2 regions of the Massilia sp. IC2-476 genome follow, and region 1 is predicted to be linked to the other one. Evidence: predicted binding sites of a transcription regulator. Region 1 holds the regulator's gene; the other holds the start of a gene.
The links. The regulator FNR, encoded in region 1, switches genes on or off when oxygen is low (the NO sensors DNR and NnrR bind a similar motif). The targets are predictions, from matches to a motif close to TTGATNNNNATCAA.
Positions count from the first base shown of each region.

Region 2: the regulator FNR is predicted to act here: its motif matches at 4,968-4,981, upstream of LK539_RS13630 (OmpW family protein).

Region 1 covers NZ_JAJFER010000006.1:263,599-274,240, forward strand. The annotation lists gene LK539_RS17320 (DUF885 family protein) at 1-790, shown strand, start outside; gene LK539_RS17325 (serine hydrolase) at 799-2,175, shown strand; gene LK539_RS17330 (VOC family protein) at 2,267-2,695, shown strand; gene LK539_RS17335 (metallophosphoesterase) at 2,743-3,576, shown strand; gene LK539_RS17340 (hypothetical protein) at 3,692-4,387, shown strand; gene LK539_RS17345 (DMT family transporter) at 4,384-5,307, opposite strand; gene LK539_RS17350 (AraC family transcriptional regulator) at 5,366-6,124, opposite strand; gene fnr (fumarate/nitrate reduction transcriptional regulator Fnr) at 6,135-6,899, opposite strand; gene LK539_RS17360 (hypothetical protein) at 7,015-8,670, opposite strand; gene LK539_RS17365 (cytochrome ubiquinol oxidase subunit I) at 9,022-10,491, shown strand; gene cydB (cytochrome d ubiquinol oxidase subunit II) at 10,495-10,642, shown strand, end outside.
Region 2 covers NZ_JAJFER010000004.1:363,557-374,198, forward strand. The annotation lists gene LK539_RS13605 (beta-lactamase family protein) at 1-1,331, shown strand, start outside; gene LK539_RS13610 (serine hydrolase) at 1,422-3,083, shown strand; gene LK539_RS13615 (peptidoglycan recognition family protein) at 3,087-3,704, opposite strand; gene LK539_RS13620 (CoA-binding protein) at 3,829-4,251, shown strand; gene LK539_RS13625 (glutathione peroxidase) at 4,335-4,928, shown strand; gene LK539_RS13630 (OmpW family protein) at 5,057-5,659, shown strand; gene pabB (aminodeoxychorismate synthase component I) at 5,664-7,493, opposite strand; gene slmA (nucleoid occlusion factor SlmA) at 7,512-8,087, opposite strand; gene LK539_RS13645 (pyrimidine 5'-nucleotidase) at 8,236-8,964, opposite strand; gene LK539_RS13650 (TraB/GumN family protein) at 8,989-9,879, shown strand; tRNA gene LK539_RS13655 (tRNA-Thr) at 9,902-9,976, opposite strand; gene argB (acetylglutamate kinase) at 10,019-10,642, opposite strand, start outside.

The sequences.
Region 1 (10,642 bases):
GCTCGACGCGCGCTTCCAGCCGAAGGGCGAGGGCGATCCACGCCCCGCCATCCTGGCCAGCTACGCCGAGATGGTGAAGGACGCCGAGCGCAGGAGCGCTTCGCTGTTCAACCTCAAGCCGCGCGCCCCGGTCGAGGTGCGCCGCGAGCCGCCGCTGACCGAACCGTCGGCCGCCGCCCACTACTCGCTGCCGGCGCCGGACGGCACCCGTCCCGGCATCTTCTGGGTGCCGATGCGCGGCCCGACCTTCGACATGATCCGCATGCGCAGCCTGTCCTACCACGAGGCGGTGCCCGGCCACCACTTCCAGCTGGCGATCCAGCAGGAACTGACCGGCATCCCGAAATACCGCAGCCAGCGTATCTTCAGCGGCGGTAGCGCCCACGCCGAAGGCTGGGCGCTGTACACCGAGCGCCTGGCGGTGGAGCAGGGCTGGTACGAAGGCGACGTCCCCGGCCTGCTGGGCGCCCTCGGCTCGGAACTGTTCCGCGCGCGCCGCCTGGTGGTCGACACCGGCCTGCACACCAAGGGCTGGACCCGCCAGCAGGCGATCGACTACGGCATCGGCGCCCAGGAAGTCGAGCGCTACGTCGCCTGGCCGGGCCAGGCAAACGCCTACATGATCGGCATGCTGCGCATCATCGACCTGCGCGAAAAGGCGAAGAAGGAACTGGGCGGCAAGTTCTCGCTGCCGGCCTTCCACGACCTGGTGCTGGGCGCGGGCTCGGTGCCGCTGGACGTGCTGGGCGAGCTGGTGGACGGCTGGATCGCGAAGCAGAAGAAGGCCTGATCGGCCGGATGAAGCTCAAGGCACTGCTGACGATGGCGTCCGTTGCGATCCTGGCGCAGTCGGCCGCCGCCGCGCCCCTGTCGCCACCGCAGACCGCCGCCTTGAGCCGCCAGCTGCAGGCCATCGTCGACGACCCGGCCATGCCGCTGCCCGGCCTGTCGGTGGTCGCGATCCGCGCGGGCGAGATCGTCTATAGCCGCCAGTTCGGGCTCAAGCGCCTGGCCACGGCCACGGCGCCGGCGCGGCCGATGGATGCGGACACCATGTTCCGTATCGCCTCGATCTCGAAATTCGTGGCGACCCTCGGCGCCATGAAGCTGGTGGAGCAGGGCGTCCTGACGCTGGACGCCGATGTCAGCGACTATCTCGGCTACAAGCTGCGCAATCCGCACTTCCCGGACCAGCCGATCACCCTGCGCATGCTGCTCACCCACACCTCGTCCCTGCGCGACGAAGGCGGCTTCAGGTGGGCGCCCGACGTCCATCTCAAGGATGTGCTGCAGCCGGGCGGACCCTTGCACGGCAGCGGCGCGATGTGGTCGAAGGACCACGCGCCGGGGCGCTGGTTCGAATACGTCAACTTCAACTACGGTCTGGTCGCCACCGTCATGGAGGCGGCCGCCCGCGAACGTTTCGACCGCCTGATGCGGCGCCTGGTGTGCGATCCGATGGGCCTGAAGGCAGGCTTTTATCTCGCCGACTTCGCGCCCGCCCGCATCGACGACGTCGCGACCCTTTACCGCAAGCGCGAGAAGGACGGCGCCGAGCGCTGGGACCCGCAAGGGCCGTGGATCGCCCAGTCGGACGACTTCCACATCCAGCCCCCGGTGGCGCCTGCCGGCATGGAGCGCTACATGGTGGGGACCAACGGCACCCTGTTCGGCCCCCAGGGCAGCCTGCGCATTTCCACAGGCGAGCTGGCGCAGATCATGCTGATGCTGATGAACGAGGGACGCCACGGCAGCACGCAGATCCTCAGGCCGGAAACGGTCAGGACCATGCTGGCGCGCCAGTGGACGATCCAGGAAGGCGTCAACGGCAGCGCGAGCGGCGACGGCGGTACTTTCCACGGGCTGTACGGGGCCTGGGGGCTGGGTACCCAGCATTTCGTGGACGCCAGCGGCGTCAAGGACGGCCGGGCGCGCGGCGACCGCCTGGTCGAGGGCGGCGGCTTCACGGGCGTCGGCCATCTCGGCTGGGCCTGGGGGCTGAATGCGCTGTTCGTGTTCGACCCGCGCACGAAGAACGGCATGATCTATGCCGCCAGCGGCGTCGGCGCCGATCCGGACACGCAGCCGGGACGCTTCTCGTCCGAGTCGCGCTTCCAGGAACGCATCACCGACGCGCTGTACCGCGGCGCGATCGCCCCCGGCGCCGGGAAGTAGCCAGCCAACAAGCGTTGCCGGCACCCGGCTTTGGCTCTACACTGCTCGGTCACTGTCAGTATTTCATGAAGGTCTTTCACAGGAGAGCAGCATGGAAACACAGGAAATCTACCGTGGGCGACTCATCGACCACATCCAGCTGGTGGTGCGCGACCTCTCCGCATCGCGCAGGTTCTACACGGCCGTGTTCGAGGTGCTGGGCATTCCGCTCGGCGGCTCGGGTGACGATTACTTCTGGGCCGACGAGCTGTTCATCTCCAGCCGCGATAGCGAAGCGGCGCAAGGCGTGCTGACCGGACGCCACCACCTGGCCTTCCAGGCGCGTGACCGCAAGATGGTGAACGCCTTTTACTTTGCAGCGCTGGCCGCTGGCGGCCGGGACAACGGCCGTCCCGGCGAGCGCGCCTACCACCCGGGCTATTACGGCGCCTTCGTGCTCGACCCGGACGGCAACAACATCGAGGCGGTCTACCACGGCGAGGCGAAGGCCAGCGCACCCTACGTGCGCATCAGCTTCTAACAGGGGCGGCGCAGTGCGCGGCCGAAAGCCGCTATACTGCGCCGACCATGCGCATCCAGCTTTTCTCCGACCTGCACCTCGAACGCTACCCGCACTTCGTCCCGGACATCCGCGAGGATACCGATGTGATCATCCTGGCGGGCGACATCGGCTCCTACCAGCAGGGCTCGCGCCTGCTCGATCAGGACTTCGGTCTCCGACGCTTCTCGCCGCTGCGTCCCGGCGCCACGCGCGCCCGGGTGCTCTACATTCCCGGCAACCACGAATTCGACGGCCTCGAATACGAGCAGGCTTATGCCCGCCTGCAGGCTACCTGCGCGGACCTGGGCATCGAGTGGCTGGACCGCGAGACGCTGGTGATCGGGGACGTGCGCTTCATCGGCACCACCCTGTGGAGCGACTTCGATGCGCTGGCGGTGCAAGAAACGGACATCACCAAACAGCTGCAGCGGCGCGAGAAGGCCTTCCGCGCGGCCAACTACTACCTGGCGAAGAACACCACGCTGAAGAACGGCGAAAAGGTGCTGGCCGAGGGCATCCGCACGATGTCGCTCGATTGCCAGGACTGGCTGCGTGGCGCCCTGGCCGCTCCTTTCGCGGGCAAAACGGTGGTGGTGACCCATTTCGCACCGAGCCTGCAAAGCGCCGATCCGCGCTATGGCCTGACCCCTGGCACGGCGGGCTTCTGCAATGCGATGGATGCGCTGTTCCCCCGCGCCGACATCTGGATCCACGGCCACTTGCACTGCGCGAACGACTACGTGATGACGGGTAGCGAGGATGGCCGGCCCTGGTCTTGCCGCGTGGTGGCCAACCCGCTCGGCTACCTCAGCAAGGGCGAGCAGGAAGCCTTCCGGCCGGAGCTGGTGATCGAGCTCTAGGCAGGGAGCGCAGCGCGGTACCGGCAAGGCCGCGGGGTGCTACCTCGGCAATACGGCTCGCGGGAAGCGGAAGGCTGCGGCAGGATGCGCAGGTCCCGACTTTCATCGCCTCGCCATGACCCTGCTTTCGCGCCGCCTGTTTGCCATCCTGGCCCTGTGCCTGCTGCCCGCCTTCGCCCAGCCCGCACCGGACGTGCCGGCGCCCTTCGAGCGCCTGGTGCCCCCAGGCTTCGCCGATGGCCTGCTTCTCGTCGAGTTGAAGGCGCGCGACCGGGATGCGCCGCCGTGGCGCATGGTCGAATGGAGGCCAGGCGATGCAGCCACCCCGGCGCGGCGCGAGAAGGTCTCGGTGCGCGAAGCGATCAAGGCCATGTATCTTTATCCGGGCAGCGACTACTTCGCCAACGTCAAGATCGAGACCAGCATGCCAGGCATGTACGAGCAGGACAGGGCGCTCGTGATCGAGGCCCTGGAGCACAATGTGCGTCGCGACCGCGCACTCGTGGGCGCTTATCTCGCTGCCAATCCGGAGGCGGGCGCCAAGGTCTCTGCGCGCACGCCGCCGGGAAAGGACACCATCGCGTTCGAGCGCGAGACGGTGAACGGCATCGAGGTGGTCGGCTACACCGACAACGTGCTCGGGCTGAGGGGCGGCACCATCAGCCAGATCCACTTCTTCGTCCCCGCCCGCGAGACCATCGTCACCGCCTACCTGCTGAATCAGAAACGCACGAAGTTCAGGGACATCGACGAGTTCCTGCGCCTGCGCGCCGCCTTCATCCAGGGATATACCGCTTACCTGGCGCGCTAGTTGCGATGGGCGGCGGCGCAGGACGCCACGCCGGCCAGCAGGAGCAGCAGCGCGGCGGCTTCCATTCCGTTCGGCCAGCGCCCCTCCCACAGGAATCCGTACAGCGAAGCGAACACGGTTTCGAACACGATCATCTGTCCCATCAGCGCCATCGGCAGCGCGCGGCTGGCGTAATTCCACAGGGCGTTGCCGACCACCGAGCAGAAGATGCCGACGGCGCTCACGACGCCGAGGAAGTGCAGCCACTCGGCCCCGCTGTGCGCGGCCGCGCCGGGCTGGAAGGCCGGCACCGCCAGCAGCAGCGCCTGGGCGCCCGTCATCACTCCCATCAGCAGGCTCCACTCCTGGCTGGAGACGCCTTGCAGGCGCGCCAGCCAGCGCCGGTTCACCACGGCGTAGATCGTCCACGACACCAGCGCGCCGAGCGCGCACAGCAGGCCCAGGCCCGAGCCGCCCGCCGCCCGCAGCGCATCCCAGCTGATACAGGCCAGCCCGGCGCCGCCCAGCAGCAGCGAGGGCGCCAGGCGCCGCAGCGGCACGGCGCCATGCTCGCGCAAGCCGGCCAGGGTGACGGCGAGCGGCAGCAGGCCGATCACGATCGAGGTCATGGCCACGCCGCCCGACTGCACGGCCTGGGCCACGAACAGGTAGTACACGATGTTGCCGAGCAGGCTGAGCCCCGCCAGGCCGCGCCAGTCGGCCCAGCTCAGGCTGCGCACCAGGCGTGGCCAGGAACGCGCGATCAGCACGGCCGCCACGATGCCGTAGGCGAGATAGCGTCCGGCCGACAGCTGCAGCGGCGAAAAGCCGGGCGTGAGTTCGGGCGCGAGGAAGACCAGTCCCCAGAAGGCGCCGGCGGTGATGCCGGCGCCGATGCCGAGCTGGGCCTGGCTGGATGTGGTGTGAATCTGCGACAGCATGGCAATCTCCTTTGATGGGAGATTGTCGGCGCCGCGCCGGGTGAAAGCTTGACCGGGTCTACTGCGTTTTTGACCCGGTCTCGCGCCGTGCGCGGCGGTAGGCGGCGGGCGTGGTGTCCATGGCGCGGCGCATGGCGCGGGTGAGGGCGCTTTGCTCGGAAAAGCCGGCCGCCAGCGCGATCTCGGCTACCGGGCGCTCCGTGCCGGCCAGCCAGTCGCAGGCGCGCTGCAGGCGGCAGCGCAGCAGCCAGTCATGCGGTGTGCTGTCGTGCTCTTCGCGGAACAGGGCGTGCAGGCGGCTGACGCTGACGCCGGCCGTGCGCGCCATGCTGTCGGTGCTCCAGGGCAGGCCGGGCTCGGCCTCGATGCGCGCCAGGAGGGCGGCCAGGCGCGAGGCCGGCTGGCCGGCGCCGAGGGTCAGGGTGTCGAGCAGCAGCGGCGTCCAGCCCTGCAGCACCGACGGGGCAGGCGTCCCGCCGGCGGCCAGGATGCCCATGAACTCGACCAGCTTGCGCGCCGCCGGGCCGATGGCAGTAAAGGGGCGTTCAAGCAGTTGCTGCCAGGGCCCCTGTTCGAAGCCGGGCATGCCGACGTCGAGGATCAGCGAGCGGTTGGCAACGGACGAGTATTGCGAATGCCAGGCGCCGGGCGCCACGAATGCGGCGTGCAGGGGATCGAGCCGTCCAAAGCGCCCCTCGATCTCCAGCGCCACTTCGCCGCTGACCGGCAGCACCACCTGGGCAAAGCTGTGGCGGTCCGCTTCGCGGCTCTCGCCATAGCTGCGCACATGCAGGTCGAGCAGGGGCGCGCTTGCCATGGGGCCCGCCTCAGCCCATCGGGCTGCAAACGTCGGTTCCGGCCGCCAGCGCCTTGAGCTTGGCCGGGTCGAGCAGGGTGACTTCGCGCTTGTCGACCTGCAGCCAGCCCTGTTTCTTGAAGCGCGACAGCAGGCGGCTGACGCTTTCGATGGTGAGACCGAGGTAGTTGCCGATGTCTTCGCGCGACATGCGCAGCTGGAAGCTGTTGGGCGAGTAGCCACGGGCCGCGTAGCGCGCCGACAGGTTCACCAGGAACACGGCGAAGCGCTGCTCGGCGCGCATATTGCCGAGCAAAAGCATGACGTTCTGCTCGCGCGTGATTTCCTGGCTCATGATGCGGTGGAAGTGGCGCAGCAGGGCCGGCACCTGGCCGAACAGTTCTTCCAGGCGCGAGAACGGGATCTCGCACACCTCGCTATCCTCGAGCGCCACGGCGTCGCAGTGATGGGTGCCGCTGATCGCGTCCATGCCCAGCAGTTCGCCGGCCATCTGGAAGCCGGTGATCTGGGCTTCGCCCGCGGCGTTCACCTGGTAGGTCTTGAAGTGGCCGAAGCGCACCGCGTACAGGTTGCGGAAAGGTTCGCCCATCGCATACAGGCGCTCGTCGCGCACCAGGCGCCGGCGCCGGCCGATGATCTGGTCGAGGCGGTTGATGTCGGCGTCCTCGAGCCCCATGGGCAGGCACAACTGGTGCATGCTGCAGGCGCTGCAGCTGGCCTTGATGACCTGCAGGTTGATGGGCGACTCGCCCGGCATCGACATCGGTTGGTTCATGGCGCAAAACGGAATGCTGATGGGTCCATTATAGACCGCTGTCCAGCTCAGGGCATTCCATTTTCCAAAAGCAATACTGCCGGGGCATGGCCCCGGCAGTCGTACTACGGAAGCATTATAGGTGATGGCGCTGTTCCGTCTTTATCCGGTAATACTCCTTGCGGCCTTGGCGCAGCACGGTGTCCGCGATCTGCGCGGCTTCGCCGGCTGCCTGGTTGACCGAGGCAAAGGCGTTCGGGTCGCGCTGGAGCGCATCGACGGTCCGGCGTGCTTCCTCGGTGCCGGCCAGCGCCAGGCCGAAGGTCGCGGACACGGCCAGCTCGGACGCCAGCGTCTCGAGGCTCGGCGCCACCACGTCCTGGCCGGCCTTGGCCGCCAGGGCCTTCTCCGCGCCCGCCTGCGGCGCGGCCAGCGAGCGCGCCAGTGCGATGTCGCTCGCGACCCTGGCCAGGAAGTCCACCGCCAGCTTGCTGCCCGAGCGGTTGGCCAGGTCGCCCAGGCGCAGGAGGGCGGCGTTCTTGGCGTTGAACACGGCGCGCCCGGCGCGCGTGCTGTGCACGAAGTCGATCAGCGGCTGGGCGGCGATCTCGCTGCCGATGTAGCCGAGGGTGGCCACGATCTGCGGCAGGAATTCTTCGTGCTTCTCCGGCTCGCCCACCAGCCAGTCGAGCAGCTTGCCCGCATCGGCTTCGCCGTACTGCGAGGCCAGTTCGTAGGGCACGCCCTCGATCCAGTGCTGCGATACGAAGTCGCGCACATCGAGCGGCGCCTTCATGTCGCCCAGGTCGCAGTTACAGCCGCTCGCCGCGAGCACCTTGCCGGTGACGGCGGCGGGGCCGGCCAGGTAGGCCGAGGACTCGGCGGCATTGACCACATTGTGGTCCACCCCGACCGACGGGTACATCACCGCGCGCGGGTCGTCGGTGCGGTGCGGCAGGCCGCAGTTGTGGCCGTACTCGTGCACCCAGATCAGGCCTTCCTGGTCGGCGGTGAAGCGCACCGCGGCCACGTTCACCGTGGTGCTGCCGACCGGCGCGCAGCCAATGATGTTGTCGCCGGGGCCGCCGCACCAGCGGATCGCCTGCACGATCTTGACGCCGGAACCGGCGCTCAGCAGCGCGTTCAGGTCGGCCGCCGTCTGGATGGTGCCCGGGACCGTGGCCGGCAGCAGCCGCACCGCGCCGTTGCGGACGAACTGGACCGGGGTGGCGACGTCCGGACCGGTATCGTCGCGCTGCAGGATGGTGCCCATGTCGGCCAGGATGCGGTCGGCCTCGGCGTCGCTCAAGGCGACGCTGCTGTGGCGGTGCACCGTCACCGATACCGAGCGCGGGCCGCTGGGCACCGGGTTGACGACCAGGTAATCGACGTAGAGGGCTATGTCCGAACTCCACTCGATATTGACCCAGATATCGACGCCGCCGGCGCGCGGCGCCACGTTGTGCACTGTGTAGCGGGCCGAGCCGATGAACTTGCCGGCGTCCGGGCCGCCGGCGGCGCCTTCGCCGATGGCGACGAAGACCTGGGAACGGGCGTTGACTTCCGACCAGTTCAGGCGCAGCACCCACTGGCCGCGCCGTGCGCCCCAGTTGTGGCGGTAGGTGAAGCCGTTGCCCTGCAGTGCGGGCTGCACCTTGCCCGGGTCCGCCTGGACGTCGGCCTTGGCCTCGGCGTAGGGCGCCTGGTTGGCCGAGGAGGGCGGCGCATCGGCGCTCCAGGGGCGGTCGAGGGTAAGGGCTGCGTCCCGGTCGAGACGGTCATTTGGCGACATGCTGTTCTCCTTGTGCTCAGGGGTTGACGACGAGGTCATCGACGTAGAGCGCGATGTCGCTGCTCCATGCGATGTTCACCCGGATATCGAGCTGCCGGGCCCGAATCGTCAGCCAATATAGACGAGCACAAGCGGTCGCCAGAGGCGATCTGAGCGGTCATTAATATGGATCAGTGGACTCCGGTTTTCTGACGGCGTGAAAGATTTTGGAAGTGAAACATGGCCTGCTGTACCGCCGTCACAGTCCGGCCATTTAATCGCCCTCGCCAAGCGTGCGCACCCGGCGCCCGTGCTAGATTCTGGACACGGCACTGGCATAGAGGACGCAGTACAACGACCACAGGAGAGCGCATGTTCGGTTTGTCGGCTTTGGATCTGGCGCGCGTGCAATTCGCGTTCACGATGTCTTTCCACATCCTGTTTCCGGCCATAACCATCGGCATGGCGAGCTACCTGGCGGTGCTCGAACTGTGCTGGCTGCGCACCGGGCGCCAGGTCTACGTCGACCTCTACCACTACTGGCTCAAGATCTTCGCCGTGTGCTTCGGCATGGGGGTGGTGTCCGGCATCGTGATGGCCTACCAGATCGGCACCAACTGGAGCTACCTGTCCGAATTCGCCGGCAGCATCATGGGACCGATCCTCTCCTACGAGGTGCTGACCGCCTTCTTCCTCGAAGCCGGCTTCCTGGGCGTGATGCTGTTCGGCTGGAACCGGGTGGGCCCCGGCCTGCACTTCGCCGCCACCTGCGCGGTCGCTGTCGGCACCCTGATCTCGGCCACCTGGATCCTGGCCGCCAACAGCTGGATGCAGACCCCGCAGGGCTATGCCATCGAGGGCGGGCGCATGGTCCCGGCCGACTGGCTGGCGATCGTCTTCAACCCCTCCTTCCCCTACCGTTTGCTGCACATGGTGATCGCGGCCTACCTCAGCACCGCCCTGATCGTCGGCGCCTCCGGGGCCTGGCAGCTCCTGAAGGGACGCGACAACCCGGCGGTGCGCAAGATGCTGTCGATGGCCATGTGGATGATCCTGCTGGTCGCGCCGATCCAGGCGGTGGTCGGCGATTTCCACGGGCTGAACACCCTCAAGCACCAGCCGGCCAAGCTGGCGGCGATGGAAGGGCACTGGCAGAACGAGGGCGAGCGCGCGATTCCGCTGCTGCTGTTCGGCATCCCCGACATGGAAGAAGAGCGCACCAAGTACGCGGTCGGCATTCCCCACCTGGGCAGCCTGATCCTCACCCACAGCTGGACCGGCCAGATCCCGGGCCTGAAGGAGTTCCCGCGCGAAGACCGGCCGAACTCGCTGATCGTGTTCTGGAGCTTCCGCCTGATGGTCGGCCTGGGCCTGCTCATGATCGCGCTCGGGGCCTGGAGCCTGTGGCTCAGGCGTGGCGGGCGAATATGGCACCAGCGCCTGTTCCTGCGCTTCGCCCTGTTGATGGGGCCGGCGGGGCTGGTCGCCATCCTGGCCGGCTGGACCACCACCGAGGTGGGGCGCCAGCCCTGGGTCGTGTACGGGGTGCTGCGCACGGCCGATGCGGTCTCGCCGCACGGCGCAGCCGCGCTGGCGCTGACCCTGGCCCTGTTCGTGGTGGCCTATATGTTCGTGTTCGGCACCGGCACCGTCTACCTGCTGCGCATGATGCGCAAGGGTCCGCAGCGCTTCGAGCTGAACCGTCCGCCGCAGGGCGGGCCGGGCGAGGAGCGCACGCCGATGCGGCCGCTGTCGGCAGCCGACGTGGCGAATGACGACAATGTGGACGACGAACCCGGCCCGGAAGGACCTGGGCAGGACGACGGCAAACGGGGGAGCTAGGCCATGGGCATCGACACCACCGTCATCTGGGCGGTCATCATCTTCTTCGCCGTCTTCATGTACGTGCTGCTGGACGGCTTCGACCTGGGCATCGGCCTGCTGTTTCCGTTCACGCCGAGAAAGCGCGACCGCGACGCCATGATGAACACCG
Region 2 (10,642 bases), on a different contig from region 1:
CGCTTCAGGACGAGATCACCAAGTTCCTGCCGGACTATCCGACCCAGGGCAGGAAGATCACCATCGAGCACCTGCTGACCCACACCTCGGGCATCGTCAGCTATACCGGCAAGCCGGGTTATCCACAGCGCGCGCCGCAGGACACCACGGTGGCCGCACAGATCGACTCGTTCAAGAACGAGCCGATGCAGTTCGAGCCAGGTACCCAGTACCGCTACAACAACTCGGGCTACTACCTGCTCGGTGCCATCATCGAAAAGGTCTCGGGCCAGCCGTACCACAAGTTCGTGGAGCAGCGCATCTTCGTCCCGCTCGGGATGAGCCACACCGCCTACGAGGGCTACGAGCGCCGCGCCTGGCCGACCGCGGCCGGCCACAGCCTGGGCGAGAAGGGTTTCGGTCCGGCCCGTACGCTCGGCGAGAACCAGTCGTACGCGGCCGGCGAACTGGTGTCGACCGTGGACGACCTGGCGACATGGGATGCGGCCATCGCGGCCAACAAGCTTCTGAAGCCCGCCACCTGGCAGCGCGCCTTTACGTCTTACCGCCTCAGTGACGGCAAGGACAGCAACTACGGCTATGGCTGGGAGCTGACCCTGATCCAGGGCGAACCGACCATCGGCCACAGCGGCTCGACCCGGGGCTTCCGTTCCTATGGCCTGCGCCTGCCTGCCAAAGGCGTCTACGTGGCGGTGCTGACCAACGGCGACAGCGGCACCGTGGTCCCCGATGTGGTGGCGCGCCGCGCGGCCGCCGTCGCCATCGGCAAGCCGCTCCCGGAGTTCAAGGAGGTGGCGCTGGATGCGGCCAGCCTGGATGCCGTGGCGGGCGTCTACACGCAGGACAAGGACACCCAGCGCGTACTGCGGCGCGACGGCGAGTTCCTGGCGCTGCAGCGCGCGGGCCGTGGGCCGCTGGTGCTGAAGGCGATGTCGCCCAACGAATTCTTCATCCCCGATACCGCCGACTGGATCGTCTTCCAGCGCGACGGCAGCGGCAAGGCGACCGGCATGACCTACTACCAGGACGGCAGGACGCTGGTCCACAAGCGCTCCGGCGAAGCGCCGCCGCCACGCATCGTGGCGAAGATCGCGGACGCCGCTTTCGACGCGCACGTGGGCCGCTACGAGATCCAGCCGGGCATGGTGTTCGAGGTCCAGCGCGAGGGCAGCCGCTATTTCGTGCAGCCGAGCGGCCAGCGCCGCGTCGAGATCTTCCCCTTGAGCGAGACCCGCTTCTTCGCACGCGACGTCGACGCGGAGATCGGCTTCGAAGCCCAAGGCCTGATGTTCAAACAGGGCAGCCGCAGCTTCACCGGGCGCAAGCTGTAAGGAGCCGACGCCCCCTCCAAGGTGATAGTTGCCATGGGAGGCGGGGCGGATAGTATGGACGATACCCATAATGACAAAGGGATCTCCGCCATGCTGCTTCGCTCCGCCATCTGCGCCGCCGCGCTGTTGCTGTGCCACCCGTATGCCGCATTCGCTCAGGACGCGGCGAAGTCCGCGCTCGGCGAGCAGGACCTGGCCGGCCGCATCGATGCAGCCATTGCACCCTATTTCAAGGCCGACGCCCCGGGCGCCACCGTCATCGTGGTCAAGGATGGCAAGACCGTCCTGCGCCGCGCCTACGGCATGGCCGACACGTCCCGGGCCATCAGGATGACGCCAGACATGGCGCTGCGCCTCGGTTCCCTCACCAAGCAGTTCACCTCGACCGCGATCCTGATGCTGGGGGAGGAGGGCAAGCTGTCGCTCGACGACGACATCACGAAGCACCTGCCGGACTATCCGACCAGGGGCAAGACGATCACGATCGAGCACCTGCTGACCCACACCTCGGGCATCGCCAGCTTTACCAGCAAGCCCGGTTACACCACCGGCATGACGCAGGACCTGACGGTGGCGCAGATGATCGACTCCTTCAAGAACGATCCGCTCGACTTCGAGCCGAGCAGCCAGTACCGCTACAACAACTCGGGTTACTTCCTGCTGGGCGCCATCATCGAAAAGGTCTCGGGCCAGAGCTATGCGTCCTTCCTCGCGCAGCGCATCTTCAAGCCGCTCGGCATGCTGGACACCTATTACGAGGGCATCAAGCCTGGCAAGGCCCCAGTAGCGGCCGGTCATACCCGCAGCGCCAGCGGCTTCGGTCCCGCCAAACCGCTCAGCATGACCCAGCCATATGCGGCCGGCGCCCTGGTATCGACCGTGGACGACCTGGCGCGCTGGGATGCCGCGGTCAGCGCCGGGAAGCTGCTCAAGCCGGCCAGCTGGCAGCGCGCCTTCACGCCCTACCGGCTCAGCGACGGCAAGCCGACCACTTACGGCTATGGCTGGGGAATCAGCCAGGTACAGGGTGAGACCGCCATCGGCCACAGCGGCGGCATCAACGGCTTCTCCACCTACGCGCTGCGCGTGCCTGGCAAGGGCGTCTACGTTGCGGTGCTGACCAACAGCGACGCCGGCCCGGCCAGTCCGGGATTAGTGGCCCGCAAGGCGGCGGGCGTGGCTATCGGCAAGCCCTACCGCGAGTTCAGGGAAGCGAAGCTGGACGAGGCCGCGTTTGACGCCGTCGCCGGTACCTACGAGGTCGAGAAGGGCGTGCAGCGCGTGTTCCGCCGCACCGGCGAGGGCTTGAGCATGCAGCGCACCGGCATGCCGCAGGTGGCGGTCAAGGCTGCATCCAGCACGGAGTTCTTCCTGCCCGGTACGCTCGAGTGGTTCGAGTTCCAGCGCGGCGCGGATGGCAAGGTGGTGGCGGTGACGCATCACCAGGATGGCACGCCGGTCGTGAACCCGCGTATTGGCGACGCACCGCCCGCGCGCCGCGCAATCAAGATCGCCAACGCGTCCTTCGATAGCCGTATCGGCCGCTACGAGCTGAGGCCCGGCTTCGTGCTGGAACTGACGCGCGAGGGCGACCGCTACTTTACCCAGGCCACCGGCCAGGGCAAGCTCGAGATCTTCCCGATGAGCGAAACCACGTTCTTCTCGGACCGCGTCGACGCCGAGATCAGCTTCGAAGGGCAGACCCTGGTGCTGAAACAGGGCGGCCGCGACACGCCGGGCCGCAAGCTGTGAACGTTAACGCGTATTGGCCTGCTCGCCGGCCAGGCGCAGCGCCACCTTGTGGCGGAAGTAATCCTCCTTCACGTAGCGGTACAGGTTCGCGCCCGGGCACACGGTCTTGTCGGAGTGGTCGCGGTGGCTCTTGATGTCGTCCAGCGAGACCTGGTACTTCCGGGCCAGCAGCGCCATCAGGTCGACCACCGCGTCGAGCTGCTGCTGGTTCGGTTCCACCTCTTCGAAATTGCCCACCACTTCGATCAGGGCGTGGCCGGTGGGGTCGTATTCGGTGTTGGTGTCGCCCGCGAACTCGATTCTGCGCGCCCCGTAGATGCGGCCGTCGAGGTCGATCACGTAGTGGTAGGGGATGTCGAGCCAGCCCTTGGTGGTACGCGACCAGGACTGCAGGCGGCGCAGGTAGGCCTGCGGGTCGGTACCCGGCTTGAAGGGCTCGCCCTGGTGGTGCAGGGTGATCTGGCTGATGGCGTGGCGTTTGGCCTTGCCGGCGTCGGCCGGGGTGCCGCCCCAGGTCGCCACGGGAACGATGCCACGTTCGACCGCGGCCAGCGGTTCGGCTGCGTGGGCTGACAGGGACAGGACAAGGGCGGCGATGCAGGAGAGGGCGGTGGGGCGCATGACGTAAGGGATCAGGGACGAGACCGCATCTTTCCACGTTTGCGCGGCCTGCGCCAGTGCAGGCGCGCCAGATGATGCAAATCTGATAAGCTAGGGATCGCACCCTGAATCTACTGTACCCATCATGAGAAGCATTGCCCAGATCCTCAGCGACAGCAAGACCATCGCCATCGTCGGCCTGTCCAACAAGCCCGAGCGCGCCAGCTACGGCGTGGCCGAATACCTGCAGGGAGCCGGCTACCGCGTGGTGCCGGTGAACCCGAGCCTCGCCGGCCAGACCGTGCTGGGCGAAAAAGCCTACGCCACGCTGCAGGAGGCGGCCGACGCCCTCGCTGCCAGCGGCCAGCCGATCGACATCGTCGACTGCTTCCGTAAGTCCGAAGACATTCCGCCGATCGCGCGCGACGCCATCGCCGTACGCGCCGGCTGCCTGTGGATGCAGCTCGACATCGAGAACCAGGCCGCTGCCGACCTGGCGCGCGCCGCCGGGCTGGATGTGGTCATGAACCACTGCATTAAGATCGAACACCGCAGTCTGAACGGCTAAGGTCCCGGCTCCCGGCGCAGACCGCGATTCTTGTGGCTGCCGCTGCGTTACAATCGTGGCATCACACTCCAGGGATGCCACCCATGTTCAAGACCACCGCCCTGCTCGCAGCCCTTGTCGCCGCGAGCCTCTCCCAGCCGGCCGCCGCCCAGGCGACCAACGCGGCCAGCGCCAAGCCGACTGCCGCCAAGGCCAGCTGCCCGGCCATCCTGCACCAGAATTTCAAGCGCCTGCAGGACGACGCGCCGCAGGACCTGTGCCAGTACGCCGGCAAGGTGGTGCTGGTGGTGAACACGGCCAGCTACTGCGGCTTCACCAAGCAATACGAAGGCTTGGAAAAGCTCTACGCCAAATACAACGGCCGCGGCCTGGTGGTGCTCGGCTTCCCCTCGAACGACTTCGGCAAGCAGGAGCCGGGCAGCGCGAAGGAGATCGCCGACTTCTGCTTCAACACCTACGGGGTGAAATTCCCGATGTTCGCCAAGACCGCCGTCACAGGTCCTGAGGCCAATCCGCTGCACGCCAGCCTGACCAAGGCCACCGGCCAGGCGCCGAAGTGGAACTTCACCAAGTACCTGATCGGCCGCGACGGCAAGGTCCTGGAGCATTTCCCGAGCAAGGTAACGCCGGAAGATCCGGCCCTGGTCGGCAAGATCGAACAGGCGCTGGCCATGTAAGCAGCGTGGATCGAATAACCATCCTATGATTGTGGTTATTTGATCCACATCAACGATTTTTTTGCGCTGCATCAATAACCTTACCTTCGTCACTGATGACATGACGAAAGGTAAAAACAATGAAAACGATGTTGCAGCATGTGCTGGCGATCGCTCTCGCGCTCGCCGGCAGCCAGGCCCTGGCGCAGGAAACCAACTGGATGGTGCGTGCCCGCGCCGTTCATATCGACCCGGCGAATGAATCCGCGCCGCTGGCCGGTACCGGCGCGGTGGACCGCATCCACGTGTCCAGCAAGACCATCCCGGAAGTCGACGTCTCCTACTTCTTCACGCCCAATCTGGCGGCGGAACTGATCCTGACTTATCCGCAGAAGCACGACGTCACCCTCGACGGGGCGCGCATCGGCAGCTTCCGTCACCTGCCGCCGACCCTGACAGCGCAGTACCACTTCACGCCGCGGGAGAGCTTCAGTCCCTATGTCGGCGCAGGCGTCAACTACACCCGCATCTCGCGTGTGAAGCTCCTGAACGGCGCGGGCGATCTCGAGAACGACAGCTGGGGCCTGGCGCTGCAAGCCGGCGTCGACATCCGCCTGGATGCGCGCTGGTCGGCGAACCTCGATGTGAAGAAGGTGAACATCCGCAGCGACGTGATCGTCGGCGGCGCCAGGGTCAGCGCGGTGAAGGTGGACCCGGTGCTGTTTGGCGTCGGTGTCGGCTACCGCTTCTAAGCCGCTAAGCCTGCGGGTCGTCCAGCAGGACTGCCCGCAGCGGGCCACGCAGGGCGTTGCAGACCACCAGGTCGTCCGCATCTTCCAGCATCTCGCGCGTGATCACACGCTCGCGCGCATTCCAGGCCGGCGCCTGCAACAGCACGCTGCGCATCACGCCCGGCAGCACTCCACAGGATAGCGGCGGCGTGTACCAGGCCGTGCCGAAGCGCACGAACACATTGCTGCGTCCACCTTCGGTCAGTTCGTCCCGCTCGTTGAAGAACAGCGCGTCGAAGGCGCCTTGCGCTTCGGCCGCGCGCCAGGCTGCGTCGTAGCGGCTGCGCACGCTCGTTTTGTGGCGCAGGAAGACGTCGCCCGAATGCGTGTTCTCCTTTGCCAGCACCAGCAGCACCGGCTCGCTCGAGGGCGCCAGCAGGCCTGACCCCACGGCCAGCTGGCCGAACGGATCGACCGACAGGCGCAGGCGGTGCAGCTGGCCGGGCGGCAGGGCCAGGCAGGCCTCGTTCAGGGCCGCGCGTGCGCTACCGAAGTCGAACGGATGCCCGAAAAAGCGGCAGGAAGCGGCCAGGCGGTCGAGGTGCTGCTCGGGGTGGCGGCAGCCGTCGTCGCGGCTGGCGCGCAGGGTTTCGAAGATCTCGAGTTCGTTCGGCAGGCCGGTGAGGAAGCGCGCCTTGAGCTGGCATTCGGCGAATTCGGAGGCGGCAATGCTGTCATAGACGATGCCGGCGCCCACGCCGAGTACGCCCTGGCGGGTGCCGCCCTCGGACGCGCCCAGGGCCAGGGTGCGGATTGGGACCGACAGGCAGAAATTACCAAAGGCCTGACCGGCGGACGGCGGATCGAACCAGCCGATCGCGCCCGTGTAGATGCCGCGCGCCGTCGGTTCCAGTTCGTGGATGATTTCCATCGTGCGGTGCTTGGGTGCGCCCGTGATCGAGCCGCAGGGGTAGAGCGCGGCGAAGATGTCTTCCAGGGTCGCGTCAAGGCGCAGGCGCGCCTGCACGGTCGATGTCATCTGCAGCACGCTGCCGTAGCGCTGCACGTCGAACAGCGCCGGCACCTCGACGCTGCCGGTTTGCGCCACGCGACCCAGGTCGTTGCGCAGCAGGTCGACGATCATCAGGTTCTCGGCGCGGTTCTTGGTATCCGCGGCCAGTGCCTGCGAGCGCTGGGCGTCGGTCGCATCGTCGCCGCTGGCCGGCGCCGTGCCTTTCATTGGCCGCGCCAGCAGCACGCCGCTTTCAAAGCGCATGAAGAGTTCGGGCGAGAAGGACAGCACCGCGCTGCCGTCGGGCAGGGCGACCAGGGCGCCGTAGGGCACGCGCTGGCGCGCACGCAGCCGCGCATACAGCGCGACCAAGGCGCCATAGGCGGCAAAGCGCAGGCGGTAGGTGTAGTTGACCTGGTAGGTGTCGCCGGCCGCGATGTAGTCACGGATGCGGCCGATCGCTGTGCTGAAGGCGGCTTCGTCGACGTTGGGCGTGATCCCCGCCACGCCCGCCAATTCACCAGCCGGCGCGCGGGTGGCGATCCAGGCCTCGACCTGGGTCGCATCGAGGTGCTCGCACTGTTCGAACAGCAGCACCTGGGCCAGCGGACCGTCGAGAGGATGGGCGGGCAAACCCTGCAAGTGCGCGCCCAGTTCGTAAGTCAGCAAGGGCACTGCGTACAGGCCGCGATCCAGGGCCTCCTGCATCGCCGCCAGCAACTGCGGCCAGTCCTGGGCAGCGTCACAGTGCAGCGTGCCGGCGTGGCGGCTGTACAGGCGCGAGCGCGCTTCGCCCTGGGCGCCGGCGTCGTCCAGCAGTGCGAAGACTTCCTGGGTGTCCATGATGCCTCTGGCGCTAGCTTATGCCGCCAGCAGCAGCGACAGCTGCAGGGCCGTGCCTTCGGCCGGGTTCTGCTTGAAACCGCTCTTGGCGAAGCGGTGCCAGCGTCCGGTCACGTAGCTCACCAGGAGGCCGGCGCGCGCCGCGACGTCGGCTTCCTGGCCGTGGCCCTGGGTAGCGGCCACGCGCAGGGCGCCCTTGAACGCCATCTCGACCTTGTCGTAGAAGCCGTTCATGCGCAGCTGCAGGCGCTCGTCCTCGCCCACCAGCGCGTCGCCGATCAGGACCCGGGTCATGCCCGGGTTGTTGCTGGCGAAGGAGAGCAGCATCTGCAGCATCGCATAGGCCTGGTTCACGCCACCTTCCTCGCGCTCGGTGATCTGGTTGATCAGGCCGAACACGCTGGACTCGATGAACTCGATCAGGCCCTCGTACATCTGGGCCTTACTGGCGAAGTGGCGGTACAGCGCCGCTTCCGACACCGACAGGCGCGCCGCCAGCGCCGCCGTGGTGATCTTCTCGCCCTTGGGCTGCTCGAGCATCGAGGCCAGGGCCTGGAGGATTTGCAGCTTGCGCTGCCCCGGCTTAGTTGCCATGTGATCCCTAGTTCGTTGGGAGACCTCGCAAACCTACTACGCGTTGTAATCTCGACCTGCGATGCTCGCTGTACTCCCGTACAGCTGCGCTTCTCGGTCAAGCTTACCGCCGCTCGCTACGGTTTTCGAGGCCCCCCTTGTTTTTGGATTAGCGCAGCCGGTGTAAACGCGCCGGTAGCTGTCGCACGGATTTTACTTTGACATCGACGTAACCGGGGCGTTTCAGGGTCCGCGGCAGTGGCGCTTTGCCGATCGGGTCGCTCATGCGCAGGTATTGTGTGACCCACACCGTGCGTAGCCCGAGGCGGCTCGCGCTTTTCAAATTGGCCAGCGTGTCTTCGACCAGGATGCAGCGGCGCGCCGCCACGCCGTGCTTGCGCAGCAGGCGGCGCAGCATCAGGCTCGATGGCTTGGGACGCAGCTGGCGGTGCACATGCATGTGCTCGATCGCGACGTGGTGCGCAAAGTGGCGACCCAGGCCCAGGTGGCGCATCACGTCCGTGGAGTAGCGCGTCGGCGCGTTGGTGAGCAGGATCTTGCGGCCCGGCAGGCGCCGCAGCAGGGCGCCCAGGCCCTTCTCGGCGCGCACCAGCTTGTCGAGGGCGCCGATGTCGTGGGTGACGTGCAGGAAGTCGGCGGCCGACACGCCATGGTGGCGGATCATGCCGAGCAGGGTGGCGCCGTAGCGCTTCCAGTAGCCGAGGCGGGCGGCGTCCACCTGCGCCTGGGTGGCGGGGCTGTCGCCGTCGCCCAGCACGCGCGCGATATACGTGTTCATGTTGGCGCTGATGGCCGGGAAGATCGCATGCGAGGCGTCGTGCAGGGTGTTGTCGAGGTCGAACAGCCAGACGGGAGAGGGAAGGGTATGATTTGGCACGGTGCAGACACAACGGAGAATTGAATGCGACGTCCGATTATAGTGGTGTTCTTCAGCTTGTTCCTGCTGGCCTTCCAGGCGCTGGCGGCAGAACGCGGCGCGCTGTTCAAGGTCAGCGGCAGCGGGCACTCACTTTACCTGTACGGCACCATCCATGCCGGGCGTCCCGATTTCTATCCGCTCGAACCGCGCATCCGCCAGGCCCTGGAGGCCGCGCCCACGCTGGCGCTGGAAATCGATACCGCGCGCGATCCGGCCGCGATGGCGGCGGCGCTCCAGCAGCACGGCATGTATGGTAACCCGCGTCTCGGGCTGGCCGGCCTGGCGCCCGAGCGGCGCCAGCGCATCGAAACCGCGCTCAAGCGCCAGGGCCTCGACCCGGCCGCACTGAAGCAGCTGAAACCCTGGATGATCGTGATGACGCTGGCCGTGATCGACGCGGCGAAGATGGGCTACGACCCGCGCCTGGGCGTGGACAGCCATCTGGCGGAGCAGGCGCGCAGCAAGGGCAAGACCCGCATCGCCGAACTCGAGTCGATCGGCTACCAGGCCGCGCTGCTTGACCGCCTCAAGGACGAGGACCAGTGGAAACTGCTGGAAGAAACGCTGGAGCACATGGCGTCCGGGCGCCAGCTGCGCGAGTCGCGCGAACTGTTCGATGCCTACGAGCGCGCCGACCAGGCGGCGCTGGAACGCATCGCGCAGCGCATGGAAGAAGACGACAGCATCAGCGGCAAGTTCATGCGCGAACTGCTGATGGACGAACGCAACGGGCCGATGGCGGACAAGATCGTTTCGCTCCTGGGGCGCGAAAACAATGCGGTGGTGGCGGTGGGATTGCTGCACCTGGTGGGCAAACGCGGCGTGCCCGAGCTGCTGCGCAAGCGCGGCATCAAGGTGGAGCGGATCTACTGAGGGAAGTGCTGCAGGAGGGGGGTGGTGCCCTTGACGTGGATTGAACACGTGGCCTCTCCCTTACCAAGGGAGTGCTCTACCACTGAGCTACAAGGGCATTCAGGTCGTCTTCTGTGGCAGAAACTCTGCCACAAAAAATTTAGTGAGACCGGATCATAGTGCCAAAAGCCTGTTCGGTCAAGACTTCCAGCAACAAACTGTGTTCGATGCGCCCATCGATGATGTGGACCGTATTGACGCCCGACTTCGCGGCGTCCAGCGCCGACGAGATTTTCGGCAGCATGCCGCCCGAAATCGTACCGTCTTCGAACATCTCGTCGATCTCGCGCGCCGACAGGTCGGTGACCAGGTTGCCCTGCTTGTCCTGCACGCCGGCGATGTTGGTCATCATGATCAGCTTTTCGGCTTTCAGGATTTCGGCGATCTTGCCGGCCACGACGTCGGCATTGATGTTGTAGGCCTGGCCATCCTGGCCGAAGCCGATCGGTGAGATGATCGGGATGAAGGCGTCGTCCTGCAGCGCCTTGACGACCGCCGGGTTGATCGCTTCGATCTCGCCGACGAAACCGATGTCGAGGAATTCGCCCGGCTTTTCCTTGTCCGGCATGGACATGCGGCGTGCGCGGATCAGGCCACCGTCCTTGCCGGTCAGGCCCACGGCCTGGCCGCCGTAGTGGTTGATCAGCATGACGATGTCCTGTTGGACTTCGCCGCCCAGCACCCACTCGACCACTTCCATGGTTTCTTCGTCGGTGATGCGCAT